3 regions of the Anaerobiospirillum sp. NML120511 genome follow, and region 2 is predicted to be linked to each of the others. Evidence: predicted binding sites of a transcription regulator. Region 2 holds the regulator's gene; each other region holds the start of a gene.

Region 1 (7,402 bases), on a different contig from region 2:
TAACGAAGTACTGCGCTCAGTTAATCTGCAGCGCTTCTATCAGACCGGCAGCTTTGAGGAAGCAATTTCCTACAATACCCCGGTACTGATTTCACTGATTGATGACAATCTCACCCCTTTCTATGCAGTACTGTATTCCCTTAATGAAGATGTAGGTCAGCTGGTTATTGGCGACTACATGTTCTCGGTGAAAGCCTCCTACATCAAGGATCGCTTCATGGGACAGTACACACTGCTGCATCCTTACATTGGCAATCTCAGCGAGCTCAAGTCCCGTATGACTGACGTGAGAAAGAACGCTGAGAACCGTCTGCGTCCATTCCTTAATGCTTACCGCAACCGTGCCCTCGAGAGTGCCAACCGTGAGGCCTATGCTGCCCTTATCAAGTTTGAAAAGCAGAAAGATGAGGTCAACAAGCTGCGTCAGATGATTCGCCAGCAGGTACTCAGTTCCCTTAACTCCGAGCACAAGAGCGATGCTCAGCTGGAAAAGGAGCTCAAGAGCTCCATCAACTCTGCTCTCGAGCAGAACGAGGAGTTCCAGAGCGCCAGCACCCTGCTCAAGAAGCTTGAGGAAATCAGCGCTGCACGCGAAGTTCGTGCCGATGAAATCAGGACCATTTCTCTGCGCCTTGATGACGGCTACCGCCGCGCCATGGACCTGTTTTTACAGGAGCAGCGCCTGTCTGAGGTTAACCAGCGCGCTGCAGCTCTGCTGACCCTTTCAGGCTATGACGGCCCACGCCTTATCACCGTAGTCCCGGGCGAGGCTGAATCTGAGACCGGGCAGGCCCCAGCCAGCGGTCAGGCAGCAGGCGCCCCAGGCGGCAAGACCACAGCCATTGAGGCCCCTCAGCCAGAAAAAAAGAATTAGCAGCAAACAGCGGCATATGGCAGCTTGCCAAAACACCAGTTGCCATCCGCCGGACACAATCATTTGCACCGGTATTGCATCCTGTTTCAAGGCAAACAAGAATCAGGCAGCACGCCACAGCTGACATAAGCTGACATTAACTGACAGTATTCAACTGAGCACAAGAGTATCTGACCATGAGTGCTATCACGATAAGCGACAAGGAAAGAGAGGAAGCTCTGTTTGAAGTTTCCTTCAACCGCTGGAGAGCCCTTAAGCTGTTCTCCTTTACCTTTGCGTCCTTTGTTATTGGCCTGGTAATCCTCTACTGGACCCTGGACAGCACTTTTACAGCTAACGTAAACACAGCTCGTCAGAAGCTGCTGGCTCTGTTTGAGCAGACAGTAGAAAACAGCCAGATGACACCGGTTGCCACTGATCTGTTTGAAAATGTCGTGACTTTCCATGGCCCGGCTGACTTTGATAATGTGCAGTTTATTCTGGTGCCAGAGCTGGATTTTGAAAAGGAAACAGCCCTGGAGCGTGTACGTGGCGAGAAGCGCATGGTAGCCCCTGGTGTTTATGAAATACGCTTTGTAAAAGACACAAGATACGAAGACACCACGGACGCTGCCAAGGAAGCCACAGAAGGCAAAAAATCCTGATTGTCACTTTTTAAAAGTTTTACCTGTACAAGCCAGCTGAACATGCTAATAATCCCGCCTCCGGCAGCTGGCAATAGCCCCACCTCCATAAGCTGGCAATAACCCCTACTTACGTCAGCTGGCAATCCCCCTACTTACGTCAGCTGGAAATAAGCCATGACTCCGTCAGCTTTCATAATCCCCATCAATTCAGCGGCCAGTCATCTCAACAATACAGTACTGCAATTGATTCTGAACTCTACGCTATACTCCCGGCGCTTACTCTCATCCCTCATAACTTCCATCCACTCAATGGAGAGTCCTAAAGCCCTGCTCCCCAGTCTACATACGAGATCACAGCCGCTATTTGTGCACCTGCACGCACTGCTTATTGCAGCCTTCAATTAAGTGCCAAAACACTCAGTCCTGTCACACATTCAATAGACCAGCGGCAAGAAATGCCGCATATCAAATCAAGTTTACATATTGATGTTTTTCAACTTTCATACATATAGAGTATGTAAGTTTACGGGCCCCTGCACAGTGCACACTGAAATACCAGTATACATATATAAACATGACAAAGCGCTTATTTAAGCGCCGCGTAAAGCACAAATTTTAAAACATTCTTATATCGTGGTACATAAATTGCTCTATCTATGCACAGACAACACTAACATTCGGTCTGCACATCAAACACCATGCGCAAAGACCTGAGAAGAGTATTATGAACGGTATTTCAGCATCATCAGCCGTTCGCTAAGGAGAGATAGAAATGGCTCTGTACGTCAACACGAACGTCAGCTCGATCAATGCTCAAAGAAAGCTGAGTAATGCGACCTTAAACCTGAATGTTTCATACCAGCGCCTCTCCTCAGGCCTGAGAATTAATTCTGCCAAAGACGATGCAGCCGGTTTACAGATTGCTGACCGTCTGACCTCCCAGATTAACGGCCTAAACCAGGGCAACCGCAACACTAACGACGGCATTGCCCTTGCCCAGACCATTGAAGGCGCTTTGGACGAGACCACCAACATGCTGCAGCGTATCCGCGTGCTCGCAGTACAGTCCGCCAACGGCACCAACTCCGAAGCTGACCGCAAGGCCATCCAGGAAGAAGTAACCCAGCTCTCGCAGGAAATTACCCGTATCGCTGAACAGACAACATTTGCTGGTCAGGAGATACTTATGGGTAAAAATAAGGGCCTTATTCCTAATAACGGCACCTTAACTTTCCAGGTAGGCGCAAATGCCGGCAATACACTCAATCTTAGCTGGGCAAGTGCATTTACACTTAGCAGCATCGGCAAAGAATCAGGTATTCCTGATGCTGACCAGGCTAACGGTGCCAAAGGCCTGTTTAAATCTGCAAATGGTACAGTGCGTTTCACCGTATCCACTGCAGCATTTGCTACAAACACACTCTCCAATATTGATGCCCTTATTCAGCATGTAGACTCAAAGCGTGCCGGACTTGGTGCTTTACAAAATAGAATGGAAAGCACTATCCGCAACCAGGCTAATATCTCTGAAAATCAGTCTGATGCCCGTAGCCGCATAAGAGACACAGACTTCGCCTCCGAGACTGCAGCTCTGACTCAGAACAACATTATCCAGCAGGCCTCGCAGTCTGTTCTTGCCCAGGCTAACCAGCGCCCAACCATTGCTCTGAGCCTGCTTGGCGGCTAATTGACCCGATTCGATTCTCTTTCTCTTTTATCTCAAAGGCGTGGGTAACCACGCCTTTTTATTAAGTGCAGATCCCTGGACATAGCCTGATCTGGACAAACTTAAAAACATACACAATGCCCTTTAAATCAAGGTTTATAAGGCATTCAATATACTTTTGTCCATGCCATTATAGATATTGAATCTGGCATAGCTGTTGCTGGGAAATACGAAAGAAACAACAGCCAGGATTCAAATATTTCAATAGCACTAACTAATCCTGGTTAATTGTACTGGATGGCCACTACAGAACAATTGCGGCCATTAGGTGAAAGAGAGAAGGAGAGAAGATATGGCTTTGTACGTTAATACGAACGTCAGTTCCATCAATGCTCAAAGAAAGCTGAGCAATGCAACCTTAAACCTGAATGTCTCATATCAGCGCCTCTCATCAGGCCTGCGTATTAACTCTGCCAAGGATGATGCCGCAGGATTACAGATTGCAGACCGACTGACCACTCAGATCAATGGTTTAAATCAGGGTAACCGTAACACCAATGACGGTATTGCTCTTGCCCAGACCATCGAGGGAGCCCTGGACGAGACCACCAACATGCTGCAGCGTATCCGCGTACTTGCAGTGCAGTCCGCTAACGGCACAAACTCTGCTGCCGACCGTAAGGCTCTTCAGGAGGAAGTAACCCAGCTGTCCCAGGAAATCACCCGTATAGCCAAGCAGACCACATTCGCTGGTCAGCAGATTCTTGATGGTGCAGATGCAGGCTTAATTCCAGATACAGGTGAACTAACATTCCAGGTTGGCGCTAATGCAGGCAATACTCTTACTTTAAACTGGTCTTCAGCTTTTGACCTGAGCAGCATAGGAATTGAGGCTGGCATTCCAGATAACAAAATGACAAACAAGGGCGAAATGGGCCTTGTTAAATCAAAGGCTAACAACGTTGATTACATTCGTTTTGGTGTATGCACTGCCGAAGTTGCTACAAACACTCTGGCAAACATTGATAAGCTTATTCAGCATGTTGATTCAAAGCGTGCAGCACTGGGCGCTTTACAAAACAGAATGGAGAGCACTATTCGCAATCAGGCTAATATCTCCGAGAATCAGTCCGATGCCCGTAGCCGCATAAGAGACACAGACTTCGCCTCTGAGACTGCTGCGCTTACACAGAACAACATTATCCAGCAGGCTTCTCAGTCGGTGCTGGCTCAGGCTAACCAGCGTCCTACTATTGCTCTTAGTCTGATTGGCCGTTAATAGCCTGGTTATACTTTTTGTTGAAAAGGCAGGGATAATCCCTGCCATTTTTCATGTGATTAACAGCCAGTTGAATAGACGTGTAACTGTTTTACTGGCACGCCCCTTGCTCTAAACCTGTATCAGAATTATCTCAGGTCTGGATACAATGCCTTCAGAGGTTACAGGCCGTAGTTGTTCATCTTGGACGGGTCACACTCAAAATATTACGTCCGATAAGGAGAGATACTTATGGCTTTGTACGTTAACACGAACGTCAGTTCCATCAATGCTCAAAGAAAGCTGAGCAATGCTACCTTAAACCTGAATGTATCATATCAGCGCCTCTCCTCTGGCCTGCGTATTAACTCAGCCAAGGACGACGCCGCAGGTTTACAGATTGCAGACCGACTGACCTCACAGATCAATGGTTTAAATCAGGGTAACCGTAACACCAATGATGGTATTGCCCTCGCCCAGACCATTGAAGGTGCCATGGACGAAACCACCAACATGCTCCAGCGCATCCGCGTGCTGGCTGTTCAGGCCGCCAACGGCACTAATTCTGAAGCTGACCGTAAGGCTATTCAGGAAGAGGTTACCCAGCTATCTGCTGAAATTTCCCGTATTGCAAGACAGACCACCTTTGCTGGTGAGCAGGTACTTGATGGCGCTGGTAAGGGTCTTATTCCGGCAGCAGGCAAACTCCTTACTTTCCAGGTAGGTGCAAATGCTGGCAATACCCTTGGTATGACCTTATCTCAGGGCTTCACTCTGAGCGCTATAGCTGGCGGTGCAAACGTTGATGTTCAGAAAAATAAGACTGACTTCTCTAAGACTGGCATTGTAATGACAGGTACAGGTACACCTGTAAGATTCTCTGTATCAACAGCTGCTACTGCTACCGGTACTCTTGCAAATATTGACAAGCTGATTCAGAACATCGATTCACACCGCGCAAACCTTGGTGCTTTACAAAATAGAATGGAGAGCACTATCCGCAACCAGGCAAATATCTCCGAGAATCAGTCTGATGCCCGTAGCCGCATAAGAGACACAGACTTCGCCTCTGAGACTGCAGCGCTTACTCAGAACAATATTATCCAGCAGGCATCTCAGTCAGTGCTGGCCCAGGCTAACCAGCGTCCTACCATCGCTCTGAGCCTGCTTGGCGGTTAATTCAGTTTCTACTCTATTTTTTCCTAATTAAGGCAGGGTTAATCCCTGCCTTTTTAATTTCTAAAACTGTTAATGTGACTGAATTGTTACATATTGCCTGGCATATCCCTTGCTCTATAAATTATTATAAGAATTATCTCAGGTCTGCATACTGACATCAGATGGTTACAGGCCGTAGTTGTTTGTATTGGACGGTTCACACTCAATTTCTTACGTCCAGTAAGGAGATGTACTTATGGCTTTGTACGTTAACACGAATGTCAGCTCAATTAATGCCCAGAGAAAGCTCAGTAATGCTACCTTAAGCCTGAATGTCTCATATCAGCGCCTCTCTTCCGGCCTGCGCATCAACTCCGCAAAGGATGACGCTGCCGGTTTACAGATCGCCGATCGACTGACATCGCAGATTAATGGTTTAAATCAGGGTAACCGCAACACCAATGACGGTATCGCTCTGGCCCAGACCATTGAAGGAGCCATGGACGAAACCACCAACATGCTCCAACGCATTCGTGTGCTTGCTGTTCAGTCTGCAAACGGCACTAACTCTGAGGCTGACCGTAAGGCTATTCAGGAAGAAGTAACTCAGTTATCTGCAGAAATCTCACGTATTGCCAGACAAACCACCTTTGGTGGTGAGCAGGTACTTGATGGCGCAGGTAAGGGCCTGATCCCGGCAAAAAATAAGTTGCTTACTTTCCAGGTTGGCGCCAATGCCGGCAATACTCTTGGTCTTACTTTATCTCAGGGCTTTACCCTGTGTGCAATTGCCAGCGGAGCCGGAGTAAAGGTTCAAACAACTAAGAATGACTATTCCAAGTCTGGCGTCATTATGACTGCTAATGGTCCAGTACGATTCTCTGTGTCAACAGCTGCCATTGCTACCGCAACATTAGCTAATATCGACAAGCTCATTCAGAACATCGACTCTCATCGAGCTAACCTGGGCGCAATCCAAAATCGTATGGAAAGCACCATTCGAAACCAGGCAAACATTTCAGAGAATCAGTCTGATGCCCGTAGCCGCATAAGAGACACAGATTTTGCCTCTGAGACTGCTTCGCTTACCCAGAACAACATTATTCAGCAGGCATCTCAGACTGTGCTTGCTCAGGCTAACCAGCGTCCTACCATTGCGCTGAACCTGCTCGGCGGTTAACAGTTCTTTCTTGTTTCTATATCTCTTTTCTTTTCTGTATTAAGGCGGGTTTCCCGCCTTTTTAATGCAATAAGGCGCAGCCAGGGGGCCCCGGCTGCGCCTTATCTTAATACTGTGCCTGTGGCGTGACTTGGTTGTCTTTGCCCGGACCAGAAACAAGGAAGCGGAACCTGAGGTAACCCCGGGTTCCGCTTCTCTTGTAGCTTTTAGGCCAGTCTGCTGCCTGACATCAGGCGGGGCAGACTTGTCTAACACAGCTCAGTCTGAATGACAGCGCGATTAGTAGAGTCTGGTACGACGTGCATTCTCGCGGGCCATCTTCTTGGCGTGACGCTTGATAGCAGAAGCCTTGGCACGCTTACGTACAGTAGTTGGCTTCTCATAGAACTCACGAGCTCTAACGTCTGCGAGGATACCTGCCTTTTCGCAAGAACGCTTGAAGCGTCTTAAGGCAACATCGAACGGCTCATTCTCACGTACTCTGATGACTGGCATGTGTAAAACCACCTTCCTTAAAAGTAAAGTTAAAATTTGACCCACCATGGGTCTGAAAGATTACCAGAATCAACCAATTGAGATACTGGAGATCGAAAAATTCGGGTTATTCTACTTGTTTAGCCGGTCAATGTAAAGTGATTTT
Region 2 (7,402 bases):
AAACAGGCGATGACAAACCCACAGCCCAGTAAACACCTGCAGCACTGCCTGCCGGTCTTGCTCCTGCATCGGTACCGGCTGCTCAGCGACTGCGGCCCCAGGGCAGCCGGTGCAGCTGAGGCTGCGGGCTAAGGGCTAAGGGTTCTGCAGGTGCAGATACAATACAAAAGGGGGACGTTAGCATAACGTCCCCCTTTTGTTATTTTCGGAAGCATAAAAACACAATTCAAAAGCTCTTACAGGAGCAAAATTGAAGTCGTATGACGAGTTGGGTGGGGTTTTGAGCCTGAAAAGAGCATAAAGAAAAGGTGATGAGGATCAAGTATCAGCAAGTTCAAAAAATCGCATTAAAGCTGATATTTATCGTGTTTAGATGAATTTCAGGCATGGTGGGGTCAATTTTATTTCCCAAATTAAGGCAAATTCTGGGCCAAAAATTTGTCAAATTTAGCTAGAATAGTGACCTGTTGGAGAAATATGAACCATCCTGTCATATCACGAGGATGAGACTGAAAATCACGGTCGGTTATCATAAGGAGCCCATTTTTATGCGGGCCATGTCCCATTTGCCGTGCAGCTCACCTTACAGCTCCTGTTTTTCTGTTCTTTACCTGTACTCCAGGAGCAGCATCAATGAGCGTTACTCTCAGATCTATTATCATTGCCGCCCTGCTGTCCATTGTAGCCGGACTCATGTACCGCTACTCAGCACTGACAGGACAGCTGAGCAATGCCGAAATTCAGGTACGCTACCCTACCTTCGAAGCCCGTGACTTCACTGCCGAGGTATACACGGACAAGGGTACTATTACCCACAGCATATTTGCCCACAGTGTAAGTTTTTACAAAAACCGTGATCTGGTAAGGACCACCGGTCTTATAGGCTTTTTCTACAATAACGAGAAGAACAATGTCTCCCAGGGCTGGCAGCTCAGGGCCGACCAGGGAGAGGTTATATTTAACAAAAAGGCCTCACTCCACGGCAATATCCGTATGACGCCCAACTTTCCTACGGCTGCCATCAAGGAAATCACTACCCCCTATGTCTACTTTGACATGGAGAAGAATGTAATCAGTTCGACATCGAAAATTACCATCAAAGGTCAGAACTTCGTTAATGAAGGATCGGACTACTCAGTGGATCTCAACCGCAAGACTTTTGTGATCAAGGACAGACCTCATGCAGTTTATTACCCATAGCAGCAGGGTTATTTTGGCTGCCGCCGTGTTAAGTCTGAGCCCGGCCTGGGCTCTTAAAAGCGATCATACTCAGCCTATCAACGTTCAGTCAGTAGAGCAGAGTGCTGATCTTCAGGCCAATAAACTGCTGTTTTCCGGAGACGTGGAAGCCACCCAGGGCTCAATCAAACTCAAGGCAGACAAGGTAGAGGTAACACGCAGTCCCAAGGGGGCGCTCAAGTCCATTGTGGCTTACGGCAACCCGGTCACCTTTGAACAGAAACAGGATGACGGACGCGTTATAAAAGCCCGCGCCAGTACGCTGAGCTACATTCCTGAGGAAACACGCATTGTTCTGGCCGGCCGTGCCTCTATCTGGCAGGGTGAGTCGCGCATGACAGGCGAGCGTATCGAATATAATATCAGCACTCAGAAAATGAGAGCATCAAACAACAACAGTCAGGGCGGACGCGTCTCAAGTACCTTCGTACCTGCTGATTTTTCCAGAGATAAGAACAAACAGTAAGGACCCTTCCTGAAAGCCCGCTCCGCCTAAGGTCAGCGGGCCTCATAACCTGTTACAAGAAAGGTCGTTTATGAGTCTCCTTCAAGCCAATCACCTCAAAAAAACCTACAAGGACCGTGTGGTGGTCAATGATGTAAGTCTGAGCATCGAAAGTGGCAGTGTTGTCGGTCTTCTTGGACCAAATGGCGCCGGTAAAACCACTTCTTTCTACATCATTGTGGGCATTATCTCTACAGAAAACGGCAATGTGACCATCGATGACGTCGATATCACTCACATGCCCATGCACAAAAGAGCCCAGGCAGGTCTTGGTTACCTGCCGCAGGAAAACTCCATTTTTCGCAAACTTACCGTTGAGGAGAATCTCCTCAGTGTAATGGAGCTGCAGAAAAAGCAGAGTCGTCTTGAAATGCAAAAGCGCGTAGACGAGCTGCTTGAAGAATTCCATATCGAGCATATCCGCAAGAGCTCAGGTATGGCCCTGTCAGGCGGCGAGCGCCGCCGCGTGGAAATTGCCCGCGCCCTGGCAGCCAACCCGAAATTCGTCCTGCTGGACGAGCCTTTTGCCGGTGTTGACCCGATATCAATTTCCGACATCAAAGATATTATCAAGCACCTGAGAGACCGTGGCATTGGCGTGCTCATCACTGACCACAATGTCCGCGAGACTTTAGACGTATGTGCCAAAGCTTATATAGTGAACGCTGGAGAAATTATTGCCCAGGGTACGGCACAGGAAGTACTGAACAACAAGAAAGTTCAGGAAGTCTACTTGGGTAAGAACTTCTCTTTATAGGATCAGAACCATGGCCGGTTTGAGAAACTCGCTCCAGTTAAGAGCAATCCAGACCCATACTTTAACCATGACACCGCAGCTGCAGCAGGCTATCCGTCTTCTGCAGTTATCAACTCTTGATCTGCGTCAGGAGATTCAGCAGACCGTTGAAACCAATCCCCTTCTGGAGATTGACGAGTCCATTGCCAATGCCAACCTGGAGTCTCTTGATGCCATGGCTGAGCGTGAGCGCATGGAGAACGACAGTGAGGTCTATGACCCGTTCAACGACGATGCCTCCTTCCAGGGTGCTGATATCGACATGGCCGGCTATGACGGTAAGAGCGAAATTGCCTCGGTAAATGAGCTTATGGGCAGTGACAGCACCATGCGTGGCAGCAGCAGCATCGAGTACGCTCCTGATCACGATGGTGGCGGCGATTTTGATGACTTCTCATCTGCTGACCATAATATGGCAGCTGATCTGGCAGCTATGGGCGATTACAGCCAGGTAACTGATACCGGTGGCGGTGACCTGCCGGACAAACTTGCCATGCCTGAGATCGATCCGGGCAGCACCTCCACTCAGGAGAATCTTGATAATCTGAGCCGTGAGGACAATTACAGCGCCCGCACCCGCAGCAAGGGTGCCGTAATGGACGATGACGGTGCCTACGAGGGCGAAACTCAGATCAATCTGCACGATCACCTGACCTGGCAGCTCGACTGCTCTCCGCTTAAGGGCCGTGACCGCTATATTGCTGAAGTTATCATTGACGGTATTGATGACTCAGGATATCTGACTGAAAGCCTTGATGATCTGCTCGCTCTTATCAATGTCACCTGGCCAGAGGCCACCATTGATGACGTCAATATCGTCCTCAAGCTTATTCAGAACTACGACCCTCTGGGTGTAGGCGCCCGCTCCGTACAGGAGTGTCTGCTCATTCAGCTCAAGGATCTGATGACCCGTGATCATAGCGAAGAGGTACGCATGGCCAATGAAGTGGTCTCCAAGTACCTTGATCTGCTGTCCAACCACGATTACCGCTCCCTTTGCTCCAAGCTGGGCGTCAAGGAAGATGTCTTAAAGAAGGTCAATGACGTCATTGTGTCCCTGACTCCACGCCCGGGACGCACCGCCATCAGAGAAAAGGCTGATTACATCGTGCCTGATGTGCTGGTAGTAAAGGACAAGGACGGAGATTACGACGTTATTCTCAACCCTGATGCTCTGCCACGTGTGCGCCTTAACGAGCAGTACCGCTCCCTTGCCTGCTATGCCCGCAATGAGCGCGAAAAGGAGTTCTTCAAGTCCAATCTGCAGGAGGCCAACTGGTTCATCCAGAGTATGGCCAAGCGTAATGACACTCTGCTTAAGGTAGCCCGCTGTATTGTTGACCATCAGAAGGCTTTCCTTGATTATGGTGAACACCGTATGGAGCCGCTGGTGCTCAATGATATTGCCCAGGAAATCTCCATGCATGAGTCCACCATTTCCCGTGTGACTACAGAGAAATATCTGTACACCATGCGTGGTACTTTCGAGCTCAAGTACTTCTTCTCCAGCCACGTAAGCACTGAAAGCGGCGGTACCGCCTCCTCAACTGCTATCCGTGCCGAGATCAAGTCCCTTGTCAGCAGTGAAAATCCGCGCCGTCCATACTCGGACAACCAGATTGCCAGCCTGCTCAAGGAAAAAGGATTCTGCGTAGCCCGCCGTACCATTGCCAAATACCGTGAGGCCCTGGGTATTGGCTCATCCTCACAGCGCAAGCGTCTGGTATAAATCCCGACCTGCCATCCTAAAAACAAAGAGCGCCTTTATGGCGCTCTTTGTTTTTGGTGGCTGCCTGATCCGGCTGCCACCCCTTGTACCAGCTTTGCCCGCTGCGCTCATACTCAGGCTAAGGCTATGGGTACATACTATGACCAATGAAGCCTGCTCTGCCCTATGGGCACCTGCCCCCTATGCAGACTGCTGTGCCTGGCAGGCACCTGCTCTGACCGGACTGGTGCAGACTGCTCTGTTTTGGAGAGCACCACTGTATTTGCAGGAAAACACGGGAGCGCACTTCCTGGTCTGAGCCTGTTATCACTGCTGGTATAACTGGCATATCAAAGGCACAGTTGAGAGCCAAAAGGCGCAGCTGCGGGCCTCGTCAAAAGTTTCAGGCAATTTGACCATATTGAGACATACATCAAATCTTGCGAACATATTTGTACACAAGGTGCTTATTTTGGTTAATATGGACTTACAGGTTGCAATACACCCCCCAGGGCACGACGAGCCCATTAGCCTGCGGTATCACCGTCGCTGACTATGATTTTTCAAACAGTTTTGCGACTACGGGAGAATACCAGGCAACCAACTGCCTTAAAGCTTCGCTTTGAGTGATAGTTTCCAGCAGTAGGAACCACTGTTACGGATAGTCCTTTTTCATACTGCACCCAACCATATCTTTTCTGGACTATTTAATGCTCAGGCATGATAACAGCGGTGGACGTCAGCCTCACTTTCGGTATCCAACAAGTTTGGATTAAGGATCAAAATATGCAGATTAACATCCAAGGTGTAGGACTCAAGGTCACAGACGCTCTTCATGAATATGTCACCGACAAATTCAACAAGCTCGAGCGCAAGGGCGATGTTATCACTTCCATCTCTGTTACCTTAACTGTAGAGAAGCTCTTACAGATTGCAAAAGCCGATCTCAGTGTAGCTGGTGGCACACTTCACGCCGAAGCAGAAGATGAGAGCATGTATGCAGCCATCGATGCCTTAATTGACAAGGTTGATCGTCAGCTTGTCAAGTATAAGGAAAAGCACGAATAAACACAGTTCCGGCTCAGAGTAATGGCTGAAGCGGCACCGTCCCGGACATTAGGAAAACGGGGCATACCGCCACCACCTGAAGCGGACAGACAGTAACCCCCTGCTGAGCACCCCGGGTACCGCGTACCAAAGACCCTCTCAGGGAAAGCAACCACTGTTATTCACCAGGGCCCCGTAAGGCCCAGCTTTCAGGACGGTCTCAGATACTCCCGTTACCGATGTCTGCGGTGATGAGACTGACCACAGTTTCCCAGCCGGGAAATCCGGGAACTATCCCGGACCAGCAAAAAGTCATCATTATACACAGCAGGAGGCCCCGCCTCCTGATATTCGAGGAAAGAACCCGCCGCAGGCGGGTTTTTTCGTTTCTGCCCACCATCTAAAACTCAGGTCCCTCCCGCGCCGACAGCCCCGCCCGCGCCTGTGCCTGAGCCAGAGCTCCTCCGCCAGCATGCACTGCCCCTTGCGAGCGGCGAGCGGCGACTGCCATAATACTCATAGCCTGCCTGGCTCGCACAGCCCCGTCACATCAGCTGCCCCATTTTTACGCCTGCACAGTCCGTTACCTGATGCGTAAGGGGGCATCCATGCCCACGAATAAAGCGTCATTGAAAGGTATGATAAGCGCTATGGATTATTGTCCATTTTGCTGTTAGTCTAGGCATCCTGAAAACAGGTACCTGCCGTATTTTCTGCGGATTTTCAAACTATGCTTCATAAGGGCAGCCGCCCGAGAGGTCATCATGAGTCAGACAGCTCGTCTTTTGCTGATTATTGGACTGTTCTGGTTTACCCAATACGTATATGTGCCTTATACCACCCCTTTCCTGCTGGCACAGAAGATAAGCGCTGATTTTGTAGGTCTGGTGGTAGGCTTTTATGGTGCCGTTCCTTTCTTTACCCGCATCTTTGTAGGCATATTCTCTGACAGAATAGGCGTCTACAAGCCCATGATTATTACCGGCTGCGCCTCAGCAGCTCTGGCGTCTATGATCCGTCTGTACATGCCTACAGGCGAGGGCTTCCTCATTGCCAATATCATTTCCGGTTTCTCATCTTCCATGTGGATGTGCTTTATCCTCTTCCATACCAAGATGCTGACCTCGGAAAATCTCCAGCGCGGCATGGGCTATGTGCTGGCTGCCTGTAACAGCGGTATTTTGCTGGGCTTTCTGGCCTCAGCTGCCCTTTATCAGGACTATGGCATGTTCCTCATGTGCCTGCTCTCCGTATGCGGCGGCACTGCAGCTACTGTCCTTGCCCTTACCCTGAAAGAGCATCATGACACTTCCATCAGCGTACCAAGGATAAGCGATCTGCTTCATGTAGCATGGAACAGAAGACTGTGGTTCTTTTCCGTCATAGGCATGATCCAGCAGGGCATTCTGATGGGCACGGCCATGTCCTTTTCCAATGAGGTGGCTCACTCTCTGGGAGCCTCAGCCTGGCAGATAGGCATTATGACCATGACCATGACGGCAAGCTACACAGCCTCATGCTTTATGTCCTCAACCCACTTTGCCATCAGAATCGGACCTGGCATACTCATGACCGCCTCCCAGCTTTGTATGGCGCTGTACTGCGTGCTGATGGTATCGCTTGATAATGTCTATGCCCTCATTCCTGTCCAGCTGCTGCTGGGCACTACAGGCGGCTTTGTGTTCTCCTGGTGTTCATCTGAGGCCTTAAGCCAGATTGAAAGCTACCGACGCTCCACAGCCCTTGGTATCTTCCAGTCCATGTTTGCCATTGGCATGACAGGCGTTCCTATTGTGGCCGGCTACCTCTTTGCCAAAACATCCTCACTTGATACGGCCTTCTTCTTCCAGTCTGTCCTGGCCGTAGGCGGTGCCATTGCCACAGCTGTCTACTACATGCGCCGCCGCCACCTGCGCCGCAAAGGGGCCGCCGTCTGACAGACGCCGGTGCCAGCTCACCACAGGCATCAGCCACGTCTGCGCCTGCGCACCCTGTCGTCAGCCGCACCAGCTCACTGCAGCGTCAGCCGCACTTGAGCCCCTGTCATCAGCTGCGCCTGCGCCAGGGCGTGCTGCTGTCTGGCCTGTTACTGTCAGTAACAGGCCGG
Region 3 (7,402 bases), on a different contig from region 2:
CATACAGAGAAGATGGCAGCTGGAACTGCGGACAGTGGATTGAAGTGGGCCATGGCAAGAGCAACGCCCAGACCGGAATTCTGCATGCCTACTTCGATAGACAGGGCCTTGCGCTTCTTGAGGTCCATACGGAAAGCCTTTGCCAGAGCATAGCCAAGAGCCAGACCAAGAACATTATGCAAAATGACTACGGCAAAGATTAACAGGCCGGTACGGGCGATCTGATCACGGCTTACAGCAACTACGGCTACAACAATGGCCACGATGGCAAATACTGAGATCATTGGCATAACTGATACGGCACTGCGAACGAAACCGCCAAATAAAGCATTTACCACAACGCCAGCTACGATAGGCAGAACCATGATGTACAGAATGGACATGAACATGGATACCGGATCTACGCTTACCCACTGCTGGGCAAAGAGGTAGATTAAGGCCGGTGTGACTACTGGAGCCATGACTGTAGTACAGGCGGAGATAGTCACAGACAGTGGTACATCTCCACGACCAAGGAAGGTCATGACGTTGGAGGCGGTGCCGCCAGGGCAGCATCCTACCAGAATGACGCCAACGGCAATTTCGGCAGGGAGCTGGAGCACAAGGCAGAGAATATAGGCTAAAAGAGGCATAATCGCGAACTGGCCCACCACGCCAATAATGACGTCTACAGGGCGCTTCACGACTTCCGAGAAGTCCTTGGCACGAAGGGTAAGACCCATTCCAAACATCACAATACCAAGCAAAATGCTGATATAGCCGGCAAGGAACTTAAGGGCGTCTGGGAAGTAGAAAGCAATAATCGCGGCGGCAATAACCCAGAAAGCAAAGGTTTTACCGAAAAATGCGCTCATTTTAGCTAAAGTCTGCATGGTGGCCTCCAAAGCTCTCCTGCTCAGGGCGGTCCATCGCGCGGTCATTCCAGCACATGCTGTAATTGCTCTCAAAACAGTTATTGTTGCAATTTTGATATGCAGGTCGATAACCCGGACGATAACCGTACTCACAGGAGGCAAAGTTACGATATGACATGTTTGCCTCGCTTATCTGCACGGCAGATAAAAACAAAATAGATATTCCAGACCTGAAAAGCACAAGGTGAAAAGCAAAGGCCTCAAGCCCTGCATTTTCTGCTTCAGACTGCGCCACCCTCAGACAGTCAGGGTGGCTCAGCCAGGCTGTGTACAGCGCAGCAAAGCACCGCAAAATAAGAAACTGATTAAGCAGGTTTCTTACACCGGTCAGATAAAGTGCTTCACCGGTAAGTGCGGCCATAAAGCCATAATGCAGCAGGATTGAACCACATCAGGCTGCAACTGCGTTGTACCTGCATTCTAAGCAACAAAAACAGGCCAGTGGTGCCAGTGCACCAAAACAAAACATTAATAATTGTATTCCCTGTAATAACCATGCAATTGCACCAAAATAAAACAAAATATACTGGCCATACCCTGGAAAATCCTGCTCCCAATGCAAACCTTTGCATAAGCACCAGCCACATAATCAGGCCATTTATAGCTTAGACAAATATCGATATATGCAGGCATAGAAAAGGCGGGACTTTTGCCCGCCTCGATGAGATAGAGAGAATAAAGAGAATAAAAAAGAGAAAAATAAGAGAGAGAAAGATAGAGAACTAAAAGAGATAGAGAGAAAAAAACTGTTTATTGACCGAGCAGGTTAATAGCAATAGTAGGGCGCTGGTTAGCCTGGGCCAGTACGGTCTGAGAAGCCTGCTGAATAATGTTATTCTGAGTCAGGGCAGCGGTCTCAGAGGCGAAGTCTGTGTCACGAATTCTGCTGCGGGCATCAGACTGATTTTCGGAAATATTAGCCTGATTGCGAATAGTGCTTTCCATGCGATTTTGTAAAGCACCAAGTCCGGCACGCTTGGAATCAACAGCCTGAATAAGCTTGTCAATATTCTCAAGCACATGGGTAGCACGGGAAGCGGTAGAAATACTGAAGCGGATAGCATTATTGTTCTTATTATCTTTCATAAGACCAAACTTGGCATTATTATCCTGCTGATTGGTCTTATTGATACCTGCCTGGTCTGCGATACCGCTTAATGTAAAAGGATCTTTCCAGTTGAGGGATAAAGTGTTTCCTGCATTCGCGCCAACCTGGAACTTAAGCTCACCGCTACTTGGAATGAGGCCAACACTGGCACCCATGAGAATTTCATGACCGGCGAAAGTAGTCTGGTTGGCAATACGGGTAATTTCCTGAGAAAGCTGGGTTACTTCCTCCTGAAGAGCCTTACGGTCAGCAGCTGAGTTGGTACCGTTAGCAGACTGTACTGCCAGCACACGTATACGCTGCAGCATGTTGGTAGTTTCGTCAAGGGCGCCTTCAATAGTCTGGGCAAGGGCAATACCATCATTGGTATTACGGTTACCCTGATTTAAGCCGTTAATCTGTGAGGTTAAACGGTCTGAAATCTGCAGGCCTGCTGCGTCATCTTTTGCTGAGTTGATACGCAGACCAGATGACAGTCTCTGGTAGCTGGTGTTCAGGCTCAGAGTTGCATTACTGAGCTTGCGCTGAGCATTGATGGACGAGACGTTAGTATTAACGTATAAGGCCATATTTTTCTCCTTTATCGTTCAGAGCGAGCGACCTTTTATCAATAAGGTCGTGTCGATCATAACTACACTGATCGACTGTATTTCCGAGGTCTGTCTCCCCTGGAAATACTGGGCAGACCCTTATGCTTCTGATACCTGATAAGTAGCAACATGCAGGCCAGGTGATGATATAAGCTGTTTTATATGAACAATAAAAACTTTATAAAAGGCATATTCAAGCGCTTTATAAAGCGTAAAAAATATTACACATAATCAATCTTAAATGAGTGTTTTCCCAGAGAAACGTTCTCCAGGTGTAAAAATTGACGCTGTACAAAACAAAAAGCATAGATTTTTATACAGGTGGCAGTAATTACAGGACAATTTTGCCATTTATGCCTGGTTCGACCTGGCATAATATTGACGGGGCACGTAATTGCCGTTTAGCCTGGCAACAACTGCATTACAAAACAAGATATACAGACGTAAAAAAGGCGGGAACTGGGCCCGCCTCGATGAGAAAGAGAGAAAGAGAGTAAATCTTTATGTAGTTACTGACCAAGCAGGCTGAGCGCAATATTAGGGCGCTGATTAGCCTGGGACAGAACAGTCTGAGAAGCCTGCTGAATGATGTTATTCTGAGTAAGGGCAGCGGTCTCAGAGGCGAAGTCTGTGTCTCTTATGCGGCTGCGGGCATCGGACTGATTTTCAGAAATATTTGCCTGATTACGAATAGTGCTTTCCATTCTATTCTGTAAAGCACCAAGTGCGGCGCGCTTAGAATCAACAGCCTGGATCAGCTTGTCAATATTCTCCAGTACGTAGGTAGCACGAGATGCAGTTGAGATAGCAAAACGAATAGCACCACCATCTTCTGTAAAGCCTTTCTTTGCAGCGGCATCCTTAAGCTCACCTTGATTGAGACCAGCTTGAGAAGCAATTCCACTTAAGGTAAAAGCTGAGACCCAGTCGAGAGAGAGGGTGTTGCCGGCGTTTGCGCCTACCTGGAAGACCAGTTTGCCGTCAGTTGGAATAAGACCCTTGCCTTTACCCTGAAGGATGGTCTGACCAGCAAAAGTTGTCTGGTTGGCAATACGGGTAATTTCTTCGGACAGCTGTGTTACTTCTTCCTGAAGAGCGTCACGATCTTTCTGAGAGTTGGTGCCGTTAGCGGACTGTACAGCCAGCACACGGATACGCTGGAGCATGTTGGTGGTTTCGTCCAGGGCACCTTCAATAGTCTGAGCCAGAGCGATACCATCGTTGGTATTACGGTTGCCCTGGTTGAGGCCATTGATCTGTGAGGTCAGGCGGTCGGAGATCTGGAGACCTGCTGCATCGTCCTTTGCAGAGTTAATACGCAGGCCTGAAGAGAGGCGCTGGTAGCTGGTATTTAAGCTCAGGGTTGCATTGCTCAGCTTGCGTTGAGCATTGATGGACGAGACGTTTGTATTAACGTATAAGGCCATTTTTATCTCCTTTATCGCATAGAATTACCGACCTCAACTACGCAGGTCGTATCAATATCCAAGGCCTGTCTGCCTTGGAATTATTGGGCAGACCTTTATCAAATTCTGTGTAATGAAATTTAGCAACAAGCGGGCCAGATGACATAAATGTAGCCATGAACCATGATAAACGCTTTATAAATGCCGTATCTATAGCAACTTAACGATAATTAAAACCTTATCGTCAGCAATATCCCCGGCAATTCCTGGCGTTTTATGGTGAATATTTGACATGAAGTTGCCACAATATCGCTTTACAAAAATATTACAGGCGTAAAAAAGGCGGGACTTATGCCCGCCTCGATGAGAAAGAGAGTAAAAAGAATAAATCGGTTGTGTTGTTTACTGACCAAGCAGGTTGATCGCAATAGTAGGGCGCTGATTAGCCTGGGCAAGAACGGTCTGAGAGGCCTGCTGAATGATGTTATTCTGAGTCAGAGCAGCGGTCTCAGAGGCGAAGTCTGTGTCTCTTATGCGACTGCGGGCATCGGACTGATTCTCGGAAATATTTGCCTGGTTACGAATAGTGCTTTCCATTCTATTCTGTAAAGCACCAAGTCCGGCACGCTTGGAATCCACAGCCTGGATCAGCTTGTCAATATTCTCAAGAACATAGGTAGCACGAGAGGCTGTTGAGATTGCAAAGCGAATGCCGCCATTAGCATTTTCTGTAAAACCTTTTTTCGCTTTTGAATCTTTAAGATCATTCTGAGCTGTAATACCTGCCTGAGATGCAATGGCACTTAAAGTAAAAGCTGATGTCCAGTCAAGAAACAGGGTATTACCTGCGTTAGCGCCTACCTGGAATACCAGTTTTCCATCATTAGGAATAAGGCCCTTGCCTTTACCCTGAAGGATGGTCTGACCAGCAAAGGTTGTCTGGTTAGCAATACGGGTAATTTCCTCGGACAGCTGGGTTACTTCTTCCTGAAGAGCGTCACGATCTTTCTGAGAGTTGGTACCGTTGGCGGACTGTACGGCCAGCACACGGATGCGCTGGAGCATGTTGGTGGTTTCGTCCAGGGCGCCTTCAATGGTCTGAGCCAGGGCGATACCATCGTTGGTATTACGGTTACCCTGGTTGAGGCCGTTGATCTGTGAGGTCAGGCGGTCGGAGATCTGGAGACCTGCTGCATCGTCCTTTGCAGAGTTAATACGCAGGCCTGAAGAGAGGCGCTGGTAGCTGGTATTTAAGCTCAGGGTTGCATTGCTAAGCTTGCGTTGAGCATTGATGGACGAGACGTTTGTATTAACGTATAAGGCCATTTTTATCTCCTTTATCGCATAGAATTACCGACCTCAACTACGCAGGTCGTATCAATATCCAAGGCTGTCTGCCTTGGAATTATTGGGCAGACCTTTTTCAAATTCAGTTGAAAGTAATTTAGCAACAAGCGGGCCAAATGCATGTAATACGGCCTGAAACTATGCAATAACGCTTTACAAATGCCTTATCTATAGCAGGGAAATACTAATTAAAACATTATCGTCATTAACGTTCCCGGCAATTCCTGGCATTTCACGACAGGAGTTTGACATTTAATTGCCTGAGATGCTCTATAAATTTATTACAGGCGTAAAAAAGGCGGGACTTTTGCCCGCCTCGATGAGAAAGAGAGTAAAAAGAATAAATCGGTTGTGCTGTTTACTGACCAAGCAGGTTGATCGCAATAGTAGGGCGCTGATTAGCCTGAGCAAGAACGGTCTGAGAGGCCTGCTGAATGATGTTATTCTGGGTAAGGGCAGCGGTCTCAGAGGCGAAGTCTGTGTCTCTTATGCGGCTGCGGGCATCGGACTGATTCTCGGAAATATTTGCCTGATTGCGAATTGTGCTCTCCATTCTATTCTGTAAAGCACCAAGAGCAGCACGCTTGGAGTCAACAGCCTGAATAAGTGCATCAATGTTGGCAAGAGTGTTGGTAGCAACACTGGCTGTGCAGACGCCGAAGCGAACAACAGTGACGTTACCAGCCGTTGATTTAATAAGTCCTTTAGCGCCTTTATTAGTAATATCCTGGCCTTTGATTGAGGCCATGTCTGCGATACCGCTAAGAGTAAAGGCATCTTTCCAGACCAGATCCAGGGTATTGCCGGCATTGGCGCCTACCTGGAAGGTCAGGTTGCCTCCCTGGTTGTTCTGACCGACACTTGGGATCAGACTGTTTTTGTTATTGTTCTTATCGTAAGGGCCGTTGAGTACCAGCTGACCTGCAAATGTGGTCTGTCGAGCGATACGGGTGATTTCGGCTGACAGCTGGGTAACCTCTTCCTGAAGGGCCTTACGATCAGCTGCAGAGTTGGTACCGTTGGCGGACTGTACAGCCAGCACACGAATGCGCTGGAGCATGTTGGTGGTTTCGTCCAGGGCACCTTCAATGGTCTGAGCCAAGGCGATACCATCGTTGGTATTACGGTTACCCTGGTTGAGGCCATTGATCTGGGAGGTCAGGCGGTCGGAGATCTGGAGACCGGCGGCATCGTCCTTTGCAGAGTTAATACGCAGGCCTGAAGAGAGGCGCTGGTAGCTGGTATTTAAGCTCAGGGTTGCATTGCTCAGCTTGCGTTGGGCATTAATGGACGAGACGTTTGTATTAACGTATAAGGCCATTTTTATCTCCTTTATCGCTTAGTACTATTGACCTCACTTCTAAGGTCGTATCAATATCCAAGGCTGTCTGCCTTGGAATTATTGGGCAGACCTTTTTCAAATTAAGTTGAAAGTAATTTAGCAACAAGCGGGCCAACTGGCCAAAAATGCGTTCTAAAATTTTCTCAAGATGCTTCATAAATGCCATATTTATAGTACATAAGCAATAAATAAAACATTACGATCAGCATTTCGAAGTGAGATTCCCAGCAATACCTGGCGTTTTACGACGCGTATTTGACGTTGATGAGGTAAGTAATGCTTTCCAAATGGCTTAGATGCAATAAAAAAAGCGGGCCAATTGCCCGCTTTAATAAGAGAGAGAAATAAAGAGAATAAATATTTCTGATGTGATTTTACTGTCCCAGCAAACTAATTGCAATAGTTGGTCGCTGATTTGCCTGGGCAAGAACAGTCTGTGAAGCCTGCTGAATAATATTGTTCTGAGTTAGAGCTGCAGTTTCAGAGGCGAAGTCAGTGTCTCTTATGCGGCTGCGGGCATCAGACTGATTTTCAGAAATATTAGTCTGATTGCGAATAGTTCTCTTCATTCTGTTTTATAAAGCACCAAGTGCGGCACGTTTGGAGTTAACAGGCTGAATAGGGGCGTCGAAATTGGCAAGTGTGTTGGTATTGATCTGGGCGGTACATACGCCAAAGCGAATATAGTTCTGACC

The links. The regulator sigma-54, encoded in region 2, starts transcription at its own class of promoters, with help from an activator protein. The targets are predictions, from matches to a motif close to TGGCACNGTTTTNGCTT.
Region 1: a site for sigma-54 is predicted at 4,541-4,557, ahead of MXE39_RS02880 (flagellin). Genes of this name have one in related genera too.
Region 3: a site for sigma-54 is predicted at 4,160-4,176, ahead of MXE39_RS10630 (flagellin). Genes of this name have one in related genera too.

Annotation. Positions count from the first base shown of each region.
Region 1 is NZ_JALKIK010000006.1:16,618-24,019, forward strand. It holds gene MXE39_RS02860 (AAA family ATPase) at 1-874, shown strand, start outside; gene MXE39_RS02865 (hypothetical protein) at 1,051-1,518, shown strand; gene MXE39_RS02870 (flagellin) at 2,273-3,187, shown strand; gene MXE39_RS02875 (flagellin) at 3,519-4,445, shown strand; gene MXE39_RS02880 (flagellin) at 4,677-5,603, shown strand; gene MXE39_RS02885 (flagellin) at 5,839-6,762, shown strand; gene rpsU (30S ribosomal protein S21) at 7,042-7,257, opposite strand.
Region 2 is NZ_JALKIK010000005.1:67,561-74,962, reverse strand. It holds gene MXE39_RS02525 (HAD hydrolase family protein) at 1-32, shown strand, start outside; gene lptC (LPS export ABC transporter periplasmic protein LptC) at 634-1,200, shown strand; gene lptA (lipopolysaccharide transport periplasmic protein LptA) at 1,181-1,705, shown strand; gene lptB (LPS export ABC transporter ATP-binding protein) at 1,776-2,501, shown strand; gene rpoN (RNA polymerase factor sigma-54) at 2,521-4,269, shown strand; gene raiA (ribosome-associated translation inhibitor RaiA) at 5,035-5,316, shown strand; gene MXE39_RS02495 (MFS transporter) at 6,060-7,232, shown strand.
Region 3 is NZ_JALKIK010000044.1:30,413-37,814, forward strand. It holds gene MXE39_RS10615 (bile acid:sodium symporter family protein) at 1-854, opposite strand, end outside; gene MXE39_RS10620 (hypothetical protein) at 856-1,275, opposite strand; gene MXE39_RS10625 (flagellin) at 1,665-2,591, opposite strand; gene MXE39_RS10630 (flagellin) at 3,122-4,039, opposite strand; gene MXE39_RS10635 (flagellin) at 4,421-5,344, opposite strand; gene MXE39_RS10640 (flagellin) at 5,724-6,686, opposite strand; gene MXE39_RS10645 (flagellin) at 7,082-7,276, opposite strand; partial or broken gene MXE39_RS10650 (hypothetical protein) at 7,283-7,402, opposite strand, start outside.